One region of the Enterobacter sp. HK169 genome, then DNA from elsewhere that is predicted to be linked to it. Evidence: predicted binding sites of a transcription regulator. Region 1 holds the regulator's gene; each other region holds the start of a gene.
The links. Region 1 encodes Fur, which represses iron uptake genes when iron is present. Its sites were predicted from a motif close to ATAATAATGAGAACNACTATCAA; they were not measured.
Positions count from the first base shown of each region.

Region 1 (5,340 bases):
CGGAACACCATCAGACCGGCAACAAGTGGTGCATCTACCCGATGTACGACTTTACTCACTGCATCAGCGATGCGCTGGAAGGCATTACGCACTCCCTGTGTACGCTGGAGTTTCAGGACAACCGTCGTCTGTACGACTGGGTTCTGGACAACATCACCATTCCTGTACATCCGCGCCAGTACGAGTTCTCTCGTCTGAATCTGGAATACACCGTGATGTCCAAGCGTAAGCTGAACCTGCTGGTGACCGACAAGCACGTTGAAGGCTGGGATGACCCACGTATGCCAACCATCTCTGGTCTGCGCCGTCGTGGTTACACTGCCGCCTCTATTCGTGAGTTCTGCAAACGCATCGGCGTGACCAAGCAGGACAACACCATAGAGATGGCCTCCCTTGAATCCTGCATTCGCGAAGATCTCAACGAAAACGCCCCGCGCGCGATGGCCGTTATCGACCCGGTGAAGCTGGTTATCGAAAACTATCCGCAGGGTGAAAGCGAGCTGGTCTCCATGCCTAACCATCCGAACAAACCGGAAATGGGTAGCCGTGACGTGCCGTTCAGCGGTGACATCTGGATTGACCGCGCTGACTTCCGCGAAGAAGCCAACAAGCAGTACAAGCGTCTGGTGCTGGGTAAAGAAGTGCGTCTGCGTAATGCCTACGTCATCAAAGCCGAGCGCGTAGAGAAAGATGCTGAAGGGAATATCACCACCATCTTCTGTTCTTATGACGCTGAAACGCTGAGCAAAGATCCGGCGGATGGCCGCAAGGTGAAAGGCGTGATTCACTGGGTGAGCGCTTCCCACGCGCTGCCGGTAGAAATCCGTCTGTACGATCGTCTGTTCAGCGTGCCTAACCCAGGTGCAGCGGAAGATTTCCTGGCGACCATCAACCCGGAATCTCTGGTAATCAAGCAGGGTTATGCGGAGCCTTCTCTGAAAGCCGCTGAAGCGGGCAAAGCGTTCCAGTTCGAACGTGAAGGTTACTTCTGCCTGGACAGCCGTTACAGCACGGCGGAAAAACCGGTATTTAACCGTACCGTAGGCCTGCGTGATACCTGGACGAAGATCGGCGAATAATATTGCTGCTCTGGTCAATGAGAGACAAACGCCGCACTATGCGGCGTTTTTTTATTTAACGATCAGGGGATTAAGACAGGGCCTAAAAAGGCGTGATAAAAATATCAGGTCAATGAGGTGCTACTTATTTTTCAAAAAAAAGTTTGTATTATTGCGGAAATTAAAAAGGTTATAAAAAAGGAAAGAATTCTCACGTCTAGCCACTGAAATACCTGATAATCCCCCGCCATTCCTCGCCTCCTCACAAATGTTACAAAGCGCTACCAATTATGTGCACTTCGTCATAGTCCTGACTTTTGTCCGCTAAAAAGCATTGATAATTCGCGTCGCGAAAAATAACCTAAAGACGGTAGTTAATTCGAGGGTATTTAAAACTACCCCTGACCATTTGGTCTTTTTTATTTACGCCGCTTCAGGCGTTTTAATTCGTCAAAGAGGAATAATCTATGCGTACGTTCAGTGGCAAACGTAGTGCGCTGGCGCTGGCTATTGCCGGTGTGACAGCAATGTCGGGTCTGGTGGTGACACCAGAGGCGAAAGCGGCGGGCTTCATCGATGATTCTACCCTCACGGGCGGTATTTATTACTGGCAGCGTGAACGTGACCGTAAAGACGTCACCGAAGACAAATACAAAACCAACCTTTCTCACTCCACCTGGAACGCCAACCTGGACTTCCAGTCAGGCTATGCCGCGGATATGTTCGGTCTGGATATTGCTGCGTTTACCGCGATTGAAATGGCGGAAAACGGCGACAGCGCCCACCCGAACGAAATTGCCTTCTCCTCCAGCAACAAAGCCTATAAAGAAGACTGGTCCGGGGATAAGAGCGGCATTAGCCTTTACAAAGCCGCTGCAAAATTTAAATACGGTCCGGTCTGGGCGCGCGGTGGTTATATTCAGCCAACTGGCCAGACTCTGTTAGCACCGCACTGGAGCTTTATGCCGGGTACCTATCAGGGTGCCGAAGCCGGGGCGAACTTTGACTACGGTGATGCGGGTGCGTTGAGCTTCTCCTATATGTGGACCAACGAGTACAAAGCACCGTGGCACATCGAAATGGACAAGTTCTACCAGAACGATAAAAAAACCAAAGTCGATTACCTGCACTCGCTGGGCGCGAAGTACGACTTCAAAAACGATCTGGTGCTGGAAGCGGCATTTGGTCAGGCACAGGGCTATGTCGATCAGTACTTTGCTAAGGCCAGCTATAAATTCGATGTCGCGGGTAGCCCGCTGAGCACCAGCTACCAGTTCTACGGTACGCGCGACAAAGTCAGCAACGGTGGCGTCAACGACATTTATGACGGCACCGCGTGGCTACAGGCGTTAACCTTCGGCTACAAGGTCGGTCAGGTTGATTTGCGTCTGGAAGGCACATGGGTGAAGGCGGAAGGGCAGCAGGGCTACTTCCTGCAGCGTATGACCCCGACCTACGCCTCCTCCAACGGTCGTCTTGATATCTGGTGGGATAACCGCTCAGACTTCAACGCCGACGGCGAGAAAGCGGTCTTCTTCGGCGCAATGTATGACCTGAAAAACTGGAACCTGCCTGGCTGGGCGGTGGGCGCTTCTTACGCTTACGCCTGGGACGCAAAACCTGCCGATATGGCCACGCCGGACGCATACTACGATCCCAACTATCGCCTGAAAGAGTCTTCCTACAGCCTCGATGCTATCTATACCCTGCAGGATGGCCGTGCGAAAGGCACGATGTTCAAACTGCACTTCACCCAGTATGACAACCACTCCGATATCCCGAGCTATGCGGGCGGTTACGGCAACATCTTCCAGGATGAGCGTGACGTGAAATTCATGGTTATTGCCCCATTCACCATCTTCTGATAAACGCACCGGCGGGCTGAGTCCCGCCGGTATGGAGAATGCACATGATGAAAAAAATCGTAATCGTCGCGTTGCTGGCTTCAGGGCTGGCGGCGTGTGCTCAGAATCAGGCGCCGAAAGAGGACTCCCGTCTGAAGGAAGCGTATAGCGCCTGCATAAATACTGCGGAAGGATCGCCGGAGAAAATTCAGGCCTGTCAGAGCGTGCTGAACGTGCTGAAGAAAGAGAAAGCGCATGAGCAGTTCGCGACGCAGGAAAACGTCCGCGTGATGGATTATCAGGCCTGCATTCAGGCGCGTAAAACCGGTAACGATCAGGAAGTGGAGAAGCGTTGCGATAAGATCTGGAACGAGATACGCAACAACAATAAATAAGTTGCTTTACGCCCGGTGGCGCTGCGCTTACCGGGCCTACAAAGGTGTCATAGCCCGTAGGTCCGGTAAGCGCAGCGCCACCGGGCTTTTTCCAGGCAAAAAAAAAGCCAACCTTGCGGCTGGCTCAGAGTATGAATCTTATTATTTCGCGTCGTGCGCGTGATCGTCTTCGCGGCAATCGCCTTCAGCGCAGTGACCGTAAAGGTACAGGCTGTGGTTCGTCAGGCGGATGCCATGACGCGCCGCGATTTCACGCTGGCGCGCTTCGATGGAATCATCGCTGAATTCAATGACCTTGCCGCAATCGAGGCAGATCAGGTGATCGTGGTGCTGCTGCTGGGTCAGTTCGAAAACAGATTTACCGCCTTCGAAATTATGACGGGTAACAATGCCCGCGTCATCAAACTGGTTCAGCACGCGATAGACGGTAGCCAGCCCAATCTCTTCACCCATGTCGATAAGACGTTTATAAAGGTCTTCCGCACTGACATGGTGATTGTCTGGACCCTGAAGCACTTCAAGGATTTTTAACCGAGGAAGCGTAACTTTCAGGCCAGCCTTCTTTAATGCGGTATTGTTGTCAGTCATGCGGAATCTGTCCTGTTGCTAAACGATTCACTTCTGTAGGAAGTGACAGAAAATGCACCCGGGATAATGCGTCTCATTATAGAACTGCCATGGCTAAATGAAAACTGCAAGTCTCAGGCAAAATATGCTTATAAAAACGTGGTATCACCAACAAACTTGCTCAATGGAAAACCACGTTTTATCAGGGAGACATTGTACAGGTCTGGGCGAAAAAGTTAAAAGATTGTAGCGATTAATTTAATCGGTTTGACCTGGAGCATGGGCGCAACCGCAGTTGCGCCGCGATAAAATCAGGCGTTCAGAATATCATCCAGGTGCAGTTCTTCACGGATCTGCTTCACCCACTTCTCAACGCGCTCTGCGGTCAGTTCTGGCTGACGGTCTTCGTCGATGGCCAGGCCTACGAAATGATCGTCATCGGCCAGGCCTTTAGACGCTTCGAAGTGGTAACCGGCGGTCGGCCAGTGGCCTACGATAACCGCGCCGTTCGGCTCAATGATATCGCGGATGGTGCCCAGCGCGTCACAGAAGTATTCGGCGTAGTCTTCCTGATCGCCACAGCCAAACAGGGCGACCAGCTTACCGTTGAAGTCCACTTCTTCCAGCGTCGGGAAGAAATCATCCCAGTCGCACTGGGCTTCACCGTAGTACCAGGTTGGGATACCCAGCAGCAGAATGTCATAGCCTTCCAGATCTTCTTTGCTGCTCTTGGCGATGTCATGCACATCAGCAACGTCTTTACCGAGCTGTTTTTGAATGTTTTTTGCGATATTTTCGGTATTGCCGGTATCACTGCCAAAGAAAATGCCGATGATTGCCATGAGTAAAATAACCTCTTGAAACTTAATAGTATGGTGGCGCAATTCGGCCACGGATAAGGGCAATAATAGCAGAACTGGCAACCCTGCGGAAACAGCTATCGCGCAGGACTGCACTCTGTGCTACATGAAAAGGGTGAGAAAGGGGATTTTCAGACTTATGCCTGGCTGCGTAACGTCTCAAGCTGGACGAGCAACATCTCTTCAATGAGCTCGCTGCGGCTGATATTTCGGGCGTCAGCCAGCTCGTTCAGCGCGTCGACGGCGTCGGCGTTAAGCTTCAGTTCGACACGCTTAAGCCCACGATTTTTATCGCGTTTAAGCTGGTTGCGTTTATTGATACGCAGCTGTTCATCGCGCGAAAGCGGATTCGTCTTGGGTCGTCCCGGGCGACGCTCATTCGCGAACAGATCTAGTGTCGTACGGTCCGTTTGTTCTTTGGCCATGATTCTGAGACTTCGGGGGAAACACGCCGCCCTGCTAATGCCCGGGCGATAAGCGCGCCATCATACATCACCAAAAACGGCACGCCAACGACTGGAAGCCCGCAGCCTTCCAGTCGCTTTCTTTTTAATCAATTTGCAGTATCAGTGAGATAGCGGCGAATGGCGCGCAGTACAGCATCCGGTTTTTCCGC
Region 1 covers NZ_CP017087.1:4,237,856-4,243,195, forward strand. Annotated here, with positions in the region: gene glnS (glutamine--tRNA ligase) at 1-1,079, shown strand, start outside; gene chiP (chitoporin ChiP) at 1,526-2,923, shown strand; gene chiQ (ChiQ/YbfN family lipoprotein) at 2,971-3,297, shown strand; gene fur (ferric iron uptake transcriptional regulator) at 3,439-3,885, opposite strand; gene fldA (flavodoxin FldA) at 4,176-4,706, opposite strand; gene ybfE (LexA regulated protein) at 4,862-5,149, opposite strand; gene ybfF (esterase) at 5,278-5,340, opposite strand, start outside.

Region 2 (5,340 bases), 1.7 Mb from region 1:
AAGTGCCGTTTAGAAATTAAGCGCCAGAGGCGCAGTATGCGTAAGGGCGCGCAACTTTTTACGCAATGTATCCCTTCTCAAGGCTTTGTCTCGAGCCCCTACGCAAGTGTCGTTTTTATAGATTGCCGCCCAGGCCGATTATAGCGAGGATGCGCTCAAACCCCTTTGAGGCCTTTTCCATGTTAACCACCCTCCCCTTTTTGCTGGTCTATTTTTCGCTGACTGCCTTTCTCGTCCGTGCAGATATTCGCTACGGACTGCTTCCGGATAAGTTTCTCTGCCCGCTGCTCTGGGCGGGCCTGCTCTTTCAGCTCTGCGTCCAACCTGATTTTCTGCCAAGTGCAGTGGTGGGAGCGATGGCTGGATATGTCGGCTTTGCCGTTATTTACTGGGGATATCGGTTTATCTGCCGGCGTGAAGGGATGGGATACGGCGATGTAAAATACCTGGCGGCGCTTGGTGCGTGGCATGGCTGGTGCATGCTGCCTACGCTGGCGTTACTCGCTGCGCTTATGGCGCTACTTAGCATTCTTGTGTTTTCGTTACTCACCGGCGATAAGGGAGCATTAAAAAACCCACTGCCTTTTGGGCCATTTCTGGCAGCAGCGGGTTTATGCGTAGGCTGGAAGACGGTGGTTACTCTTCCACTTTAATCTGCGACTGAAGGTAGTTCTGCAGACCGATTTTAGCAATCAGATCCAGCTCCGTTTCCAGCCAATCAATATGACCTTCTTCATCGGCCAGGATCTGGATCATCATATCGCGACTAACGTAGTCATGTACGCTGTCGGCATAGGCAATGGCTTCACGGAGATCTTTGGCGCCTTCAAGTTCCAGCCTGAGGTCGGAACGCAGCATCTCTTCGACATCTTCTCCGATGCCCAGCTTTCCAAGATCCTGCAGGTTTGGAATGCCTTCAAGGAATAAAATACGCTCGATATATTTATCAGCGTGCTTCATTTCATCGATCGATTCATGGTACTCAACGTCGTTCAGACGTTTAAGCCCCCAGTTTTTGAACATTCTCGCGTGAAGAAAGTACTGGTTAATTGCGACAAGCTCATTTCCCAATAATTTATTGAGATAACTTATGATTTTAACATCACCTTTCATTATATAGTCCCTCCGCTTCCACTCATTGAAGCGTAGATCGGGCTACAGGGATGTCAAAAAAAAGATGGGCGCTTACGCGATCTCTTTGTATTCCGGGATCTGCATCAATTCGTCCTGCATGATCTCTCGCGCAGCACGTACACATTTACCGCATTGATTTCCCACCGGAACAAATTTGCGTAGTTGCTGAAATGACTGAGGCTGAAACTGGCGAACGGCCTGACGTATTTTCTTGTCGCTTACACCATTACATAAACAAACGTACATAGAGACTCCCGTTCAAATTATGCGCAAAGTGTAAGTGAGAATGGTTATGATTACAATAGCACAAACGCCACAATACGGGGCGGGAGCAGGCAAAAAATGCGAAATTTTGTGACAGTAACTGAGCGGCAGAAAACAAAAAAGGACGCCGAAGCGTCCTTTTTTTTATTCGGGGATAATTAATTAGCCCAGAACTTTAGCAACAACGCCCGCGCCAACGGTACGGCCGCCTTCACGGATTGCGAAACGCAGACCGTCGTCCATCGCGATTGGGTGGATCAGAGTCACAACCATCTTGATGTTGTCGCCTGGCATTACCATCTCAACGCCTTCTGGCAGTTCGATGGTACCGGTCACGTCAGTTGTACGGAAGTAGAACTGTGGACGGTAGCCTTTGAAGAACGGAGTATGACGGCCGCCTTCGTCTTTAGACAGGATGTACACTTCAGATTCGAACTTGGTGTGTGGCTTGATTGAGCCTGGCTTCGCCAGAACCTGACCACGTTCGATTTCTTCACGTTTGATACCACGCAGCAGAACACCAACGTTCTCACCAGCACGGCCTTCGTCCAGCAGTTTGCGGAACATTTCAACGCCAGTACAGGTAGACTTCGCAGTCTCTTTGATACCAACGATTTCAACTTCTTCACCAACTTTGATGATACCGCGCTCTACACGACCGGTAACAACGGTACCACGACCGGAGATGGAGAATACGTCTTCGATTGGCAGCAGGAATGGCTTGTCAATCGCACGCTCTGGTTCTGGGATGTAAGAATCCAGGAAGCCAGCCAGTTCGATGATTTTCGCTTCCCACTCAGCTTCGCCTTCCAGCGCTTTCAGAGCAGAACCACGAACGATTGGAGTATCGTCGCCCGGGAAATCGTACTGAGACAGCAGTTCACGAACTTCCATCTCTACCAGTTCCAGCAGCTCTTCGTCATCAACCATGTCGCATTTGTTCAGGAACACGATGATGAAAGGAACGCCTACCTGACGACCCAGCAGGATGTGCTCACGAGTCTGAGGCATTGGGCCGTCAGTCGCAGCAACAACCAGGATCGCGCCGTCCATCTGCGCAGCACCGGTGATCATGTTTTTAACATAGTCGGCGTGGCCTGGGCAGTCTACGTGTGCGTAGTGGCGAGTCGGGGTGTCATATTCAACGTGGGAAGTGTTGATGGTGATACCACGAGCTTTTTCTTCTGGTGCGTTATCGATCTGGTCGAATGCACGAGCAGAACCACCGTAGGTTTTAGCCAGAACGGTAGTGATTGCAGCAGTCAGGGTAGTTTTACCATGGTCAACGTGGCCGATAGTACCAACGTTGACGTGCGGTTTTGTACGTTCAAATTTTTCTTTAGACACGGCTATATTCCTTACTATAGTGCTCTCCCCTGTGGAGAGAGCACGGGACTTAGGTTTTAATCCTGTGGATTACTTACCACGGGCTTCAATAACGGCCTGAGCAACGTTGTTAGGCGCATCATCATACTTCAGGAATTCCATGGTGTATGATGCACGACCTTTGGTCAGAGAACGCAGCTGAGTTGCATATCCGAACATTTCAGACAGCGGAACTTCAGCGTGGATCTTAACGCCAGTTACTTCGGATTCCTGACCACGCAGCATACCGCGACGACGGCTCAAGTCACCGATAACGTCACCGGTGTTCTCTTCAGGAGTTTCTACTTCAACCTTCATGATTGGCTCAAGCAGAACTGGTTTTGCTTTCTTAAAGCCTTCTTTAAAGGCAATAGACGCAGCCAGTTTAAACGCCAGTTCAGAGGAGTCAACGTCGTGGTAAGAACCGAAGTGCAGACGAACACCCATGTCAACAACCGGATAGCCAGCCAGAGGGCCCGCTTTCAGCTGTTCCTGGATGCCTTTATCAACGGCTGGGATGTATTCGCCAGGAATTACACCACCTTTGATGTCGTTGATGAACTCGTAACCTTTCGGGTTAGAGCCCGGCTCCAGTGGGTACATGTCGATCACAACGTGACCGTACTGACCGCGACCACCAGACTGCTTAGCGTGTTTACCTTCAACATCGGTAACTTTCGCGCGAATCGCTTCGCGGTAAGCAACCTGAGGTTTACCCACGTTCGCTTCAACGTTGAATTCACGCTTCATACGGTCAACGATGATGTCCAGGTGCAGTTCACCCATACCAGCGATGATGGTCTGGTTAGATTCTTCATCAGTCCATACGCGGAATGATGGGTCTTCTTTCGCCAGACGGCCCAGAGCCAGACCCATTTTTTCCTGGTCAGCTTTGGTTTTTGGTTCAACTGCGATGGAGATTACCGGCTCAGGGAATTCCATACGCTCCAGAATGATCGGGTGATCCGGGTCACACAGGGTGTCACCAGTGGTCACGTCTTTCAGACCGATAGCTGCAGCGATGTCGCCCGCACGAACTTCTTTGATCTCTTCACGTTTGTTAGCGTGCATCTGTACGATACGGCCAAAACGTTCACGCGCCGCTTTCACGGAGTTCAGGATGGTGTCACCGGAGTTAACCACACCAGAGTAAACGCGGAAGAAGGTCAGGTTACCCACGAATGGGTCGGTAGCAATTTTGAACGCCAGTGCAGAGAATGGCTCTTCGTCGCTTGCGTGACGCTCAGCCGGAGTATCTTTACCGTCGTCCAGGATGCCGTTGATCGCAGGAACGTCAACTGGGGATGGCAGGTAGTCAACTACCGCATCCAGCATCGCCTGAACACCTTTGTTCTTGAACGCAGAACCACAGGTTACCAGGATGATTTCGTTGTTCAGAACGCGCTGACGCAGAGCTTTTTTGATCTCTTCTTCAGTCAGTTCTTCACCACCCAGGTATTTCTCCATCAGCTCTTCAGAAGCTTCAGCAGCGGATTCGATCAGGTTCTGGTGCCATTCGTCAGCCAGGTCCTGCATTGCAGCTGGGATATCTTCGTATTCGAAGGTAACGCCCTGGTCTGCATCGTTCCAGTTGATGGCTTTCATTTTCACCAGGTCGATAACGCCGGTGAAGCCTTCTTCAGCACCAATTGCCAGCTGCAGCGGAACAGGGTTCGCGCCCAGACGGGTTTTGATCTGGCCAACAACTTTCAGGAAGTTAGCACCCATACGGTCCATTTTGTTAACGAACGCGATGCGTGGAACTTTATATTTGTTCGCCTGACGCCATACGGTTTCAGACTGTGGCTGAACACCACCAACTGCGCAATAAACCATTACCGCGCCGTCAAGAACACGCATGGAACGTTCTACTTCGATGGTGAAGTCAACGTGCCCTGGGGTGTCGATGATGTTTACGCGATGCGGTTCGTACTGCTTAGCCATACCTGACCAGAATGCAGTAGTCGCTGCGGAGGTGATAGTGATACCACGCTCCTGCTCCTGTTCCATCCAGTCCATGGTGGCTGCGCCGTCATGAACTTCACCGATTTTATGGTTTACACCGGTGTAGAACAGAATACGTTCGGTAGTAGTGGTTTTACCGGCGTCGATGTGCGCACTGATACCGATGTTACGGTAGCGTGCGATGGGTGTTGTACGAGCCATTTGATTCCTCGTTTATATCTTTAGGCGTTCAGTTAAGTTACCCAGAGCGGGCGGCTTCTCTGAAGCGCCCGCCTGGTGACTAATACTCCGAAGGGATTACCAACGGTAGTGTGCGAACGCCTTGTTGGCTTCTGCCATACGGTGAACGTCTTCACGTTTCTTAACTGCAGTACCTTTGTTGTCTGCAGCATCAGAAAGTTCGTTCGCCAGACGCAGAGCCATGGATTTATCACCGCGTTTACGAGCAGCTTCAACGATCCAACGCATTGCCAGAGCATTACGACGAACCGGACGAACTTCAACTGGAACCTGATAAGTAGAACCACCAACGCGGCGGGACTTAACTTCTACGGTTGGGCGAACGTTGTCGAGAGCGACTTCGAAAGCTTCCAGTTCATTTTTACCAGAACG
Region 2 covers NZ_CP017087.1:2,529,683-2,535,022, forward strand. Annotated here, with positions in the region: gene EnteroDNA1_RS12070 (prepilin peptidase) at 180-653, shown strand; gene bfr (bacterioferritin) at 637-1,113, opposite strand; gene bfd (bacterioferritin-associated ferredoxin) at 1,186-1,380, opposite strand; gene tuf (elongation factor Tu) at 1,561-2,745, opposite strand; gene fusA (elongation factor G) at 2,815-4,929, opposite strand; gene rpsG (30S ribosomal protein S7) at 5,026-5,340, opposite strand, start outside.
Region 2: a site for Fur is predicted at 1,415-1,437, ahead of bfd (bacterioferritin-associated ferredoxin). Genes of this name have one in related genera too.

Region 3 (5,340 bases), 1.9 Mb from region 1:
CGGGCTGTCTATCACATGGTCGAGAAACTGCAGGTTATAGTCGCCCGGCACGCCAAACAGATGATCGGCTCCACAATCCGTAAGACGGTCCAGCAGGTAATCGGCGACGCAGTATGGGGTACGCATGAACAGGTATCCTTCTAATGTTGACCTCACCTTGAGTATTAAATAAGCGTGATGACTGTCCAGAATTGGCGATAAGAAGATCATGGAAAGAATGCTTTACAAAAAAGGCTGCGCTATGCTGCTTTTTTTCGCGTTAATGTAAACGCATACACTGATTTTTTCTTCAGCGCCAGAGGTGATGAGAATGGGTTATCAGCCGGACAAAAATCGTTATCGGACAATGGAGTATCGTCCCTGCGGGCAAAGCGGACTCAGGTTGCCCGCCATCTCGCTTGGGCTGTGGCATAACTTTGGCGACACCACGCTTATCGAAAACAGCCGTCAACTTTTACAGCGCGCGTTCGATCTGGGCATTACGCATTTCGACCTTGCCAACAACTATGGCCCGCCGCCGGGATCGGCCGAACGTAATTTCGGCCGTATTTTGCAGGAGGATTTCCTGCCCTGGCGCGACGAGCTGATCGTCTCTACCAAAGCAGGTTATACCATGTGGGATGGCCCTTACGGCGACTGGGGGTCACGCAAATATCTGCTGGCAAGCCTCGATCAGAGCCTGAAGCGCATGGGGCTGGAGTATGTGGATATCTTCTATCATCACCGTCCTGACCCACAAACGCCGCTGCTGGAAACCATGAAAGCGCTTGACCATGCGGTGCGCCAGGGAAAAGCCCTGTACGTCGGGTTATCCAACTACCCTGCAGAACTGGCCCGCAAGGCGATTGATATCCTGGACGATCTCGGTACGCCCTGCCTGATCCACCAGCCGAAATACTCTCTTTTTGAACGTGCGCCGGAAGAGGGGCTGCTGAACGTGCTGCAGGAAAAAGGGGTCGGCTGCATTCCCTTCTCGCCGCTGGCCGGTGGACAATTGACCAACCGCTATCTCAACGGCATTCCGGCAGACTCACGCGCGGCAAGCGGCAGTCAGTTCCTGAACCCTGACCAGATCACCGAAGAGAAGCTGGAGAAGGTAAGAAAGCTGAACGCCATTGCGGAAGAGCGCGGTCAGAAGCTGTCCCAGATGGCGCTGGCCTGGGTATTACGCCATGAGAACGTGACGTCAGTGCTGATTGGGGCAAGTAAAACGGCCCAGATTGATGATGCCGTGGGGATGCTGGAAAAGCGCCATTTCTCTGCGGAAGAACTTGTCCGTATTGACACGATCCTGAACAGCTCAAAATAGAATCACTTTTAGCAAAAAGTGCTCCCATTCAGGAATTCGGAGTTGAGGCGATGAAACGAGGCTTTACCAACTCGTAATATTGCGTTAACAGGCCCCACAAGGGCCCCGATCGTGAAGGAGAAAGAGTATGTTCAGGTCACTGATTCTTGCAGCGGTATTATTGGCTTCAGCCCCGCTGATCGCCAATGCGGGCGAAATCACCCTGTTGCCATCAGTAAAATTACAAATTGGCGATCGTGACGATTACGGCAGATACTGGGACGGTGGCTACTGGCGCGACCGTGACTACTGGAACCGTCACTATGAGTGGCGCGGAGACCGCTGGTGGAAACATGATAACGGCAGACACCGCGGCTGGTATAAAGACAACGCGTATGAGCGCGGCTACCGTGAAGGCTGGAACGATCGTGACGACCGTCGCGGCGGCTGGGATCGCGGCGGGAAAGGACGCGGCCACGGTCATGGCCACGGTCACCATTAATACAAAAAGGAGCCTCCCGGCTCCTTTTTCTTTTAGAGCCCCAATGCGGTGCCAATAAGCAGCCACAGGTTCAGTGCCACTACCACCACCACGATTGCCCACCCGGTCCGTTTCACCAGCGTTGAGTTAACCAGTTCGCCCATCAGGGTTTTGTTGCTGGTAAAGATCAGCAGCGGCACCAGCGCCAGCGCGATACCAAAGCTCAGCAGCACCTGGCTCATGACCAGAATTCTCGTAGGATCAAGCCCCATCAGAATCACGATAAATGACGGGAGCATGGTGACGGAGCGACGAACCCACAGCGGAATATGGAAGCGGACAAACCCCTGCATCACCACCTGGCCTGCCAGCGTGCCCACTACCGTAGAAGAGAGACCGGCAGCCACCAGGCTGAGACCAAATATCGTGGCGGCAGCATGGCTCAGTAAGGGCTCCAGCGTGAGATAGGCCTGGTCGAGATCGGCAATACCGGTGTGGCCGTTAAAGTGGAAAGCGGCGGCTGCGGTAGCCATCATCGCCAGATTGACAAACCCCGCGATGGTCATGGCAATCGCCACGTCCCATTTGGTGGCGGAGTAACGCTCTTTGCGCGTTCCACCGTGGAGATGCTGGGTCAGCGAGGAGTGCAGGTAAATCACATGCGGCATGATGGTCGCCCCCAATACCCCGGCGGCCAGGAACACCGCTTCCGAGGTTGGCAGGCTTGGGATTGCCATACCTTTGCCGAGCTGCACCAGATTCGGCTGTGAGAAAATCAGCTCGACGATATAGGCCGCCGCGACAAACAGCAGCAGACCGCCGATAACCTTCTCCAGCGGCTTTTGACCCCGACGCTGCAGCATCAGGATCAGGAAAGTGGCAATCCCGGTCAGTACCGCCCCCTGCAACAGCGACACGCCCAGAATCAGCTTAAAGCCGATCGCTGCGCCGATAAATTCAGCGAGGTCAGTGGCCATGGCGATGATTTCCGCCTGGACCCAATAGAGCCAGACGGCCGGACGCGGATAATGGTCGCGAATTTGCTCCGCCAGGTTTTTACCCGTGGCAATCCCCAGCTTTGCTGAGAGCATCTGAATCAGCATCGCCATCAGGTTAGCCCAGACGACCACCCACAGCAGCTTATAGCCGAAGCTGGCCCCGGCCTGAATATTGGTCGCAAAGTTACCTGGATCGATATAGCCAATGGCAGCGATGAACGCAGGTCCCATTAATGCGAACCGCAACTTGCGCGCGGCTCTGCCACTGCTACCCTCTACGCGACTGTTTGTCATTACTGCCTCTGAAATATAGCCTTTGCTATGTTTAATGCTATCAAAATGAGAATGATTATCAAGATCATTTATGCTGTTTACAGTGATTTCTCTGATAGCTTTGAACGATAGACGGGCGGGTAAGTGGGGCGATCTAACAGAAACTAAAATCGCGCGCGCTTTTGTGAAGACTAGCACACAAACTTAACTTTTCACTCATTTACCTAACATAACAAAAATGTATTGTGGATCACTATTTTTGAGACTCGTCACAGGATGTAACTATAGTGTGTCCTCGATCTCGTTTTCTTTTCGCTTGTTACATAGAATGTGCACGAAAATTAAACCTGCCTCATATTTGGAGCAAATATGGACCGCGTCCTTCATTTTGTCCTGGCACTTGTTGTCGTTACTGCACTTGCATTGCTGGTCAGCACAGACCGCAAAAAAATTCGTATCCGTTATGTTGTCCAGCTGCTGGTCATTGAAGTTTTACTTGCGTGGTTCTTCCTGAACTCCAACGTAGGCCTCGGCTTCGTGAAAGGCTTCTCCGAAATGTTCGAAAAACTGCTCGGATTCGCCAATGAAGGGACCAACTTTGTCTTCGGTAAAATGAACGACGAAGGTCTGGCGTTCTTCTTCCTGAAGGTTCTCTGCCCTATCGTCTTCATCTCCGCGCTGATCGGTATCCTGCAGCACATCCGCGTTCTGCCGTTCGTTATTCGTGGAATTGGTTTCCTGTTATCCAAAGTGAACGGCATGGGCAAGCTGGAATCCTTCAACGCCGTCAGTTCCCTGATCCTCGGTCAGTCTGAGAACTTCATCGCGTATAAAGATATTCTCGGCAAAATGTCCCGCAACCGCATGTACACCATGGCGGCAACCGCAATGTCTACCGTGTCCATGTCTATCGTGGGCGCGTATATGACCATGCTGGAGCCAAAGTATGTTGTTGCGGCGCTGGTTCTGAACATGTTCAGCACCTTTATCGTTCTGTCGCTGATCAACCCGTACCGCGTTGACGCAAGCGAAGAGAACATTCAGATGTCAAACCTGCACGAAGGCCAGAGCTTCTTCGAAATGCTGGGTGAGTACATTCTGGCGGGCTTCAAAGTGGCGATTATCGTTGCCGCCATGCTGATCGGCTTCATTGCGCTGATTTCTGCGCTGAACGCCCTGTTCGCCGCGGTGCTGGGTATCTCCTTCCAGGGTATTCTGGGCTACATCTTCTACCCGGTTGCCTGGGTGATGGGTGTTCCGGCTCACGAAGCGCTGCAGGTGGGCAGCATCATGGCAACCAAACTGGTTTCTAACGAATTCGTTGCGATGATGGATCTGCAGAAAATTGCCAGCACGCTTTCTCCGCGCGCGGAAGGCATTCTGTCCGTGTTCCTGGTCTCCTTCGCGAACTTCTCGTCCATCGGGATTATCGCGGGCGCGATTAAAGGTCTGAACGAAGAACAGGGCAACGTGGTTTCTCGCTTTGGCCTGAAGCTGGTTTACGGCTCTACGCTGGTGAGCGTCCTGTCTGCTTCTATCGCGGCACTGGTACTCTAACGTTTAGCGTTAAACAAAAACCGGGAGCCTGGCTCCCGGTTTTTTTATGCCCGCAATTCTTCCAGCGGTTTGGGTTTGCCTATCAGGTAGCCCTGCAGGTAATCCACGCCGAAGCGAAGCAGCATCTCGCGCTGCGCCGGTGTTTCGACGTATTCCGCTACGACGCACAGCGATTTCGTCTTCGCCAGATTACACATCGACTGCACGATCATCGCATCCATATCATCGGTACAAATGTCTTTAATAAAGCAGCCGTCAATTTTAATGATGTCTGCCTGCAGGCGTCTGAGGCGCTCGTAGTTGGCGTAGCCGGTACCAAAATCATCTATAGCAATCCGGAAACCGTAATCCCGCAGTTGCTGAATATTGTGGATGCTGCTGCCTGAATTTGAGAAGGCCTGCTCTTCGGTAATCTCAATCACGACGGACTGAGGCGCAACGCCGTAGCGTTCAAAGAGCGCACAAATCTCGGACGCCACCTCTTTTTGCATCAGCGTAAGCGGCATCAGATTAACGGAGAAACGAGCGCCAGCCTGCGTTGAAGGGTGATCGCGCAGCCACAGCAGTAATTTCTCCATGACGCACATATCAAACCGGTGGCTAAGGTTGAACTGGGCAATCAACGGAATAAAGCGGTCAGGAGTGAAGATCTCGCCCTCGCTCTCCATACGCGCCAGAATTTCGTAGTAGCCGCTCCCGTCCGCCTTCTGGATCGGTTGCGCGTATAAATGGAACTGGCCCGC
Region 3 covers NZ_CP017087.1:1,632,224-1,637,563, forward strand. Annotated here, with positions in the region: gene ipdC (indolepyruvate decarboxylase) at 1-126, opposite strand, end outside; gene mgrA (L-glyceraldehyde 3-phosphate reductase) at 311-1,309, shown strand; gene EnteroDNA1_RS07745 (DUF2502 domain-containing protein) at 1,437-1,790, shown strand; gene EnteroDNA1_RS07750 (Nramp family divalent metal transporter) at 1,823-3,061, opposite strand; gene EnteroDNA1_RS07755 (NupC/NupG family nucleoside CNT transporter) at 3,410-4,597, shown strand; gene EnteroDNA1_RS07760 (sensor domain-containing phosphodiesterase) at 4,642-5,340, opposite strand, start outside.
Region 3: a site for Fur is predicted at 3,101-3,123, ahead of EnteroDNA1_RS07750 (Nramp family divalent metal transporter). Genes of this name have one in related genera too.